DNA from 2 places in the Enterobacter sp. JH25 genome. Region 1 is predicted to be linked to the other one. Evidence: predicted binding sites of a transcription regulator. Region 1 holds the regulator's gene; the other holds the start of a gene.
What was found. Region 1 encodes sigma-54, which starts transcription at its own class of promoters, with help from an activator protein. Its sites were predicted from a motif close to GTTGGCACANNTTTCGCTNT; they were not measured.
Positions count from the first base shown of each region.

Region 2: a site for sigma-54 is predicted at 1,240-1,259, ahead of L2Y28_RS13335 (branched-chain amino acid ABC transporter substrate-binding protein). Genes of this name have one in related genera too.

Region 1 covers NZ_CP091319.1:4,125,890-4,129,663, reverse strand. Annotated here, with positions in the region: gene rapZ (RNase adapter RapZ) at 1-163, opposite strand, end outside; gene ptsN (PTS IIA-like nitrogen regulatory protein PtsN) at 209-700, opposite strand; gene hpf (ribosome hibernation promoting factor) at 783-1,070, opposite strand; gene rpoN (RNA polymerase factor sigma-54) at 1,093-2,526, opposite strand; gene lptB (LPS export ABC transporter ATP-binding protein) at 2,574-3,299, opposite strand; gene lptA (lipopolysaccharide ABC transporter substrate-binding protein LptA) at 3,306-3,774, opposite strand, start outside.
Region 2 covers NZ_CP091319.1:2,771,602-2,775,375, forward strand. Annotated here, with positions in the region: gene tyrP (tyrosine transporter TyrP) at 1-311, shown strand, start outside; gene L2Y28_RS13330 (YecA family protein) at 340-1,008, opposite strand; gene L2Y28_RS13335 (branched-chain amino acid ABC transporter substrate-binding protein) at 1,420-2,541, shown strand; gene L2Y28_RS13340 (branched-chain amino acid ABC transporter permease) at 2,610-3,524, shown strand; gene livM (high-affinity branched-chain amino acid ABC transporter permease LivM) at 3,536-3,774, shown strand, end outside.

The sequences.
Region 1 (3,774 bases):
TACTGACGGCGGCAGAGATTTGCCTGTCCGCCAGCGTCCGCGCCAGATCGGGTAACAGCACTACCGGCAGGTTATCTACGCAGTAAAATCCCATGTCTTCCAGCGCGCGCAGGGCCACGGACTTCCCGGACCCCGAACGACCGCTGACGATCATCAGCACCATTTTCCGTTTCTCCTCAGGGCTGCCGTTCTGAAGGCCCTTTCCCGATTATGCCTCATCCTGATTGCCTTCTGCTTCAGTGATAATTTGATAAAGCTCTTCATCACTTTGAGCTGAGCGCAGTCGACGACAAATGGTTTTATCCGCCAGACGTTTGGCAACCAGCGACAGCGTGTGCAGGTGGGTTTTGGTCTGATCGGCAGGAACCAGCAGCGCGAAGAGCAGATCCACAGGCTGGTTATCGATGGCGTCAAAAGCGATAGGCGTTTCCAGTTGCACAAACACCCCCACGGCACGCAGCGTATCTTCTTCCAGCTTGCCATGCGGGATCGCAATGCCATTGCCGATGCCGGTACTGCCCATTTTTTCACGGGTCAGAATGGCTTCAAACACGATCTGCGGCGGCAGACCCAGCTGTTTTGCGGCCAGCTCACTGATGATTTCCAGCGCACGTTTTTTGCTCTGGCAGTGAACGCCACTGCGGGTACAATCCTGGTTAAGGACATTGCTCAGTTGAAGAGCGGAATCGTTGTTTATCATAATTTCACCTAAGCGCTAACTGTACAAATGGCCTGTTGTGTTTCACAACAGGCCGTCCTGCACCCGTTAACTGCCCGGACAATTAGTGTTGTTTCAGTTTATCTTTATGTTTATTGAGCTGTCTCGCAAGCTTATCAATCAAGCCGTCGATAGCCGCGTACATGTCTTGCCCTTCCGCACTGGCATGAAGTTCCCCTCCGTTGACGTGCAGGGTCGCATCCGAGATATGCGTCACTTTCTCCACTTTCAACACAACATAGACCTGGTTGATCCTCTCGAAATACTGCTCGAGTTTCGCGAACTTAGCGTTTACAAAATCGCGTAAAGCCTCAGTAATTTCGACGTTATGTCCGGTGATATTGAGCTGCATAGTGTCTTCCTTATCGGTTGTGTCAAACCAGTTGTTTACGCTGGTTAGACGGCGGAATGGATAAAGACTCTCGATACTTCGCGACAGTACGGCGTGCCACCATAATACCCTGATCGGACAGCATGGTGGTTAACTTACTGTCACTGAGTGGCTTCGCGGGGTTCTCCGCGGCGATCAACTTCTTCACCAGTGCGCGAATAGCTGTTGACGAGGCTTCGCCGCCGCCTTCGGTGTTCACGTGGCTGGAGAAGAAATACTTAAGCTCAAAAATACCGCGTGGGCTGTGCAGATACTTCTGCGTGGTCACGCGGGAAATGGTTGATTCATGCATCTCGACGGCCTGGGCGATGTCCGCCAGCACCATCGGTTTCATAAATTCTTCGCCCTGCTCAAAGAATGCCTGCTGCTGTTCGACAATACAGCGGCTGACGCGCAGCAGCGTGTCATTACGGCTTTCCAGACTCTTAATCAACCAGCGTGCTTCCTGAAGGTTGCTGCGAATGTATTGATTATCAGCGTCGTTACGGGCGCTGGTGCACATGGAGGCGTATTGCTGGTTGATTTGCAGGCGAGGAATGCTGTCGGCGTTCAGTTCAACGACCCAGCGGCCATTGTGTTTTCTCACCAGCACATCAGGAATAACGTATTCCGGTTCGCTGGTCTGGATAGATTGCCCCGGACGCGGATCGAGTGACTGGATCAGATTCACCGCTTCCTTCAGCACCTCTTCTTTGAGGCGCGTGACGCGCATCAGGGTGCGGAAGTCGTGATTTGCCAGCAAATCCAGATGCTCGCTGATGATGAGCCGGGCTTCGTCAATCCACGGTGTCTCTTTGGCAAACTGCGAAAGCTGGATCAGAAGGCAGTCGCGCAGATCTTTCGCGGCGACGCCAATCGGGTCGAAACGCTGAACGCGTTTCAGGACGGCTTCGATCTCTTCCAGTTCAATCTCGTCATCGCCGATGCTTTCCAGAATCTCGTCCAGCGTCACGGTCAAATAGCCCGTGTCGTCAACGGCATCGACAATCGAGGTGGCAATGGCGCGATCGGTATCGGAGAAAGGCGTCAGCTCCACCTGCCACATCAGGTAGTCCTGAAGCGACTGGGTAGTTTCGCCCTGGTAGACCGGGAGTTCATCGTCCTGGTAATCTGCACGCGTCCCGGAAGGGGTACCCGCGGTGTAGATTTCATCCCAGCTGGCATCCAGCGGCAGTTCCTCCGGCATCTCTTTCTGTTCGAGCGCATCTACGGAGTCGAGCGTTTCTGTGTCCTGCGTCTGCTGAGCGTCTACCTCGTCATGAAGATCGGTTTGCTCCAGCAGCGGATTGCTGTCCAGCGCCTGCTGGAGCTCCTGCTGGAGTTCTAACGTGGACAGCTGCAACAGACGGATTGCCTGTTGTAGCTGCGGCGTCATGGCCAGTTGCTGGCTGAGCCGTAATTGCAAACCTTGCTTCATGTTCAGAGCGTTTTTCTCCGGTTCGGCGTGACTTAACCTCTACCCTATCAGAGTCTGAAGTCTTCCCCAAGGTACACGCGCTTAACATGCTCATCTTCGAGGATTTGCTGCGGCGTACCGTGGGCAATCAGATGGCCCTGGCTCACTATGTAGGCGCGCTCACACACGGCCAGCGTTTCACGAACGTTGTGGTCCGTGATCAGCACGCCAAGCCCGCTGTCGCGCAGGTGCTCAATAATACGTTTGATATCGATAACGGAGATGGGGTCAACGCCCGCAAACGGTTCATCCAGCAGGATAAATTTCGGGTTTGCTGCCAGCGCGCGCGCAATCTCAACGCGGCGGCGTTCACCACCTGACAGCGCCTGACCGAGGCTGTCACGCAGATGTTCGATATGAAACTCTTCCATCAGCTCGTTCGCACGGTCAGTGCGCTGCTCGCTGGTCAGATCGTCACGGATCTGAAGCACGGCCATTAGGTTGTCGAACACGCTTAAGCGGCGGAAGATGGAGGCTTCCTGCGGCAGATAGCCGATGCCACGACGCGCGCGGGCATGCAGTGGCAGCAGGCTGATATCTTCATCATCGATGATGATGTTGCCGGCGTCACGCGGGACGATGCCCACCACCATGTAGAAGGTCGTGGTTTTACCCGCCCCGTTAGGGCCAAGCAAACCCACGATTTCGCCGGAGTTGACGGTCAGACTGACATCTTCGACGACGCGGCGGCCCTTATACGCTTTCGCGAGGTTTTTTGCAGTTAAAGTTGCCATAACGAATTAGTTACTCTTTTTCTGTGCCGGAGCCTGGCCGTTGTTCTTGTCCTGCAATTGCGAAGGCACAAGAACGGTCGTGACGCGTTTGCCTTTTTCACTGGAGGCCTGCATTTTCTGCTCTTTCACCAGATAAGTGATCTTGTCGCCTTTGATATTGCTGTCCAGCTGTTCCAGGTAAGCATTACCGGTCAGGATGACCAGATCCTTCGCCAGTTCATAGTGCATATGCGAGGCATGGCCTTTCACCGGCTTGCCGTTGTCCTGCATCTGGTAGAAGGTGGCCGGGTTGCCATAACCATCGATAATCTCTTTGCCCTGCTCGCCGCCCGGTCGGGTAACGACCACTTTGTCGGCGTTGATTTTGATGGTGCCCTGGGTCATGACCACGTTGCCGGTAAAGGTGACGACGTTACCCTGCATATCCAGAGACTGGGTATCGGATTCAATATGAATCGGCTGTTCGGTGTCGCCA
Region 2 (3,774 bases), 1.4 Mb from region 1:
TGTTCCAGCGTCGCAATACCGTTGCCGGACGCTTACAGACGGGGGCGATGACCTTCCTGCCGCCGCTGGCCTTCGCGCTCTTTTATCCGCGCGGGTTTGTGATGGCGCTAGGGTATGCTGGCGTGGCGTTATCGGTACTGGCCCTGCTGCTGCCTTCCCTGCTGGCGTGGAAGAGCCGCCAGCAACATCCGCAGCAAGGATACCGCGTGGCGGGTGGTAAGCCGCTGCTGTGCGTGGTGTTTGGTTGTGGGGTGGTGATTATTCTGGTGCAGATTTTGATTGCAGCGGGGATGCTGCCGGAAGTGGGATAAAAAAAGGGGCTATGAATAGCCCCTTTTTTCAGTGCAGACAGCAACTCTTAAACTTCTTCCCGCTCCCGCACGGACACGGATCGTTACGTCCCACCTTCGACCCGTTCACGATCGGCTTTTTCGCTTCCGGCTGCTGCGGATTAGCCACCCAGTAGTTGTACAAACGCAGCGCCGCAGGCTGAATGCTCTCGATGCTGGCCATATACTCCTCTTCGGTCAGCGCTTCCAGCTTCTCGCTGTGCTCTTCCGTTCCGTGCAGGGCAATCACCGCCAGATCCGCTTCCAGCGCTTCCGGCAGGGATGACCAGTCCGTCAGCGCCACGCCGCGCATGTAGCCATAGCACCACTCTTCCACTACGGTATAGCTCTGACCGTCAACGTCGTTATAGCCAAACAGCGGTTCAAACTGATCCGGGTATTCGCTCAGGCGCTCGGCAATATCGTTCATGTGCTTAAAGCAGAGATCGATAAAACGGTTCATCTCACGATCGTTTTTCCAGCGCGGAATATACTTCTCGCCACCCCATACCGCCACCAGCCAGGTGTCGGGCTCCACCACAACGGGACCGGAAAGTACTGCGGTAAGCATGCCGTCCAGTTCGGACACGTCAATCACGGATGCATCGTCGTGTCCGTAAGAGATTAATGTCTCTTCCAGCCACGCCATCTCGCTTTCAGTTAATGGGCCTTCAGCCATTGCTGATACTCCTGATAAAAAAAACGATCCTGACATATATCGCCGCGCATGCCTATCTGAAGTTTAGGTCTTTATTGCTGCAAAAACGTGCAAATCGTGACCGTTGCACAACTTATGGGCTTTGTTGTTAAGGAGATGTGATCTCCGCTGTAAATTCATCTCATCCCGCAAAGGCGCATAAAACGGCGCTCTATACTCAACGTGTTGTGACCCGGTCAAGGGATTAACCATTCTGGCAACCTTTTTGCTTAATGTTCTGCGCGCTTCGCGGTGCGTGGGATCCTCGCCGTATTAAGCACGAGATTGCTTCTAAAGTGCATTTTGTTCTCGCTCTTGTTTTTGGATTTACGATGCCATCAGGCGTTCGGGTTTCTACCTGGTGCAAAAACCTCTTTGCTAAGGAACATAATAATGTCGCTGAAATTTACCAAAACTCCCCTCTCCCTGTTGCTGGCCGGTTGTCTGGTGACGGCCTTTTCTGCACAGGCCGATATCGTGATCGGCGTGGCCGGGCCGTTCACAGGCCCGAACGCAACCTATGGCGATCAATACTGGCATGGCGCTACGCAGGCGGCGGAAGACATTAACGCCGCTGGCGGGATCAACGGTGAGAAAATCAAACTGGTTCAGGGCGATGACGCCTGCGAACCCAAACAGGCCGTTGCCGTCGCCAACCGCTTAGTCGATCAGGATAAAGTGAAAGCGGTCGTCGGCCACTTCTGCTCCTCGTCGACCATGCCCGCCTCCGAGGTCTATAGCGATGCCGGGATCCTCTCCATCACCCCCGGCTCAACGAACCCGCTTATTACCGAGCGGGGCATGAGCGATATGTTCCGCATGTGCGGACGTGACGACCAGCAGGGCCAGGTCGCCAGCGATTTTATTCTTGATAAGCTTAAAGCCAAACGGGTCGTCATCATCCACGATAAAGACACCTACGGTCAGGGGCTGGCGGACGCCACTAAAGCGGCGCTGGCGAAACGCGGCGTTAAGGAAGTGATGTACGAAGGGTTGTCCCGCGGGGAGAAAGACTTTAACGCGCTGGTGACCAAAATTGGCGCACAAAAACCAGACGTGGTGTTCTTCGGGGGCTGTCACCCGGAAGCGGGCCCGCTGGTTCGCCAGATGCGTGAACAGGGCGTGCAGGCGAAGTTCTTCTCGGGAGACTGTATCGTCAATGAAGAGATGGTCACCGCCGCCGGTGGGGCGAAGTACACCAACGGTATTTACATGACCTTCGGTAAAGACCCGCGCCTGATCCCGGACGGAAAAGCCGTCATCGAGAAATTCCGCGCCGGTAAATTTGAACCAGAAGGATACACCCTCTACGCCTACGCGTCTGTGCAGGCTATCGCAGCGGCATTCAAGGCCACGAAAGGGACGGATTCCGTAAAAGCCAGCGAGTGGCTGAAGGCCAACCCTGTCGACACGGTGATGGGTAAAAAAGCCTGGGACAGCAAAGGTGACCTCAAAGTGTCTGACTACGTGGTCTACCAGTGGGACGACAAAGGCAAATATAAAGAAGTGCCATAACGGGACGGAATCTGCTCAACGTCGGCAGGTCTGACTGTCGGCGTAACCCTTTATTCAGGTGCGCGACCATGAGTACATTCTTCCTGCAACAATTAATTAATGGCTTAACGCTGGGTTCGGTCTACGGTCTTATCGCCATCGGCTACACCATGGTGTACGGCATCATCGGTATGATCAATTTCGCCCACGGCGAAGTGTATATGATCTCCGCCTATCTCTCGGCCATTGGCCTGGCCCTGCTGGCGTTTTTTGGACTCCACTCCTTTCCGCTGCTGATCCTGGGAACCCTTGTTTTCACCATCGTGGTCACCGGCGTTTATGGCTGGACGATTGAGCGCATCGCCTATAAGCCGCTACGCAATTCGACGCGTCTGGCGCCGCTGATTTCGGCCATCGGGATGTCGTTGATACTGCAAAACTACGTCCAGCTCAGCCAGGGCCCACGGCAGCAGGGCGTACCGACCATGCTGGATGGTGTGCTGCGTTTTCACCTCGGCGAAGGGTTTGTCCAGATAACCTATACCAAAGTCTTTATTCTCATCGCCTCGTTCGCGGGCATGCTGGTGCTGACCTGGATTATCAACCGTACCCGCTTAGGGCGCATGTGCCGTGCGGTGCAGCAGGATCGTAAGATGGCCTCCATTTTGGGTATCAACACCGACAGAATTATTTCGCTGGTGTTTGTTATCGGCGCAGCCATGGCCGGGCTGGCGGGCGTGCTGATCACCATGAATTACGGCACCTTTGATTTTTACGTCGGGTTCGTTATCGGCATCAAGGCCTTTACGGCAGCGGTGCTGGGCGGCATCGGCTCTCTGCCCGGTGCGATGCTTGGCGGGCTGATTCTGGGCGTCGCAGAAGCGCAATTCTCCGGGATGGTGAACTCGGATTATAAAGACGTGTTCTCGTTTGGATTGCTGGTATTAATCCTGATCTTCCGTCCTCAGGGGCTGCTGGGCCGCCCTGTCGTGGCTAAAGTGTAAGGAACAACGCGATGACCTCTGACGGCTTTTCCCTGAAGCGCTGCATTCTGGACGCGATTTTTTCCGGAATGATCGCCCTGATTATTTTCGGCCCGATTGCGGGCGTCATACTGGATGGTTACAGCTTTACCTTTGACGGCCAGCGGCTGGCGTGGATTGTAGGCACGGTGATGCTGGGACGCTTTTTGCTGAGCGCCTTTTCAGCTACGGCGGCCGGAAGACGTTTACAGGCGCGGTTTGAATCCGACAA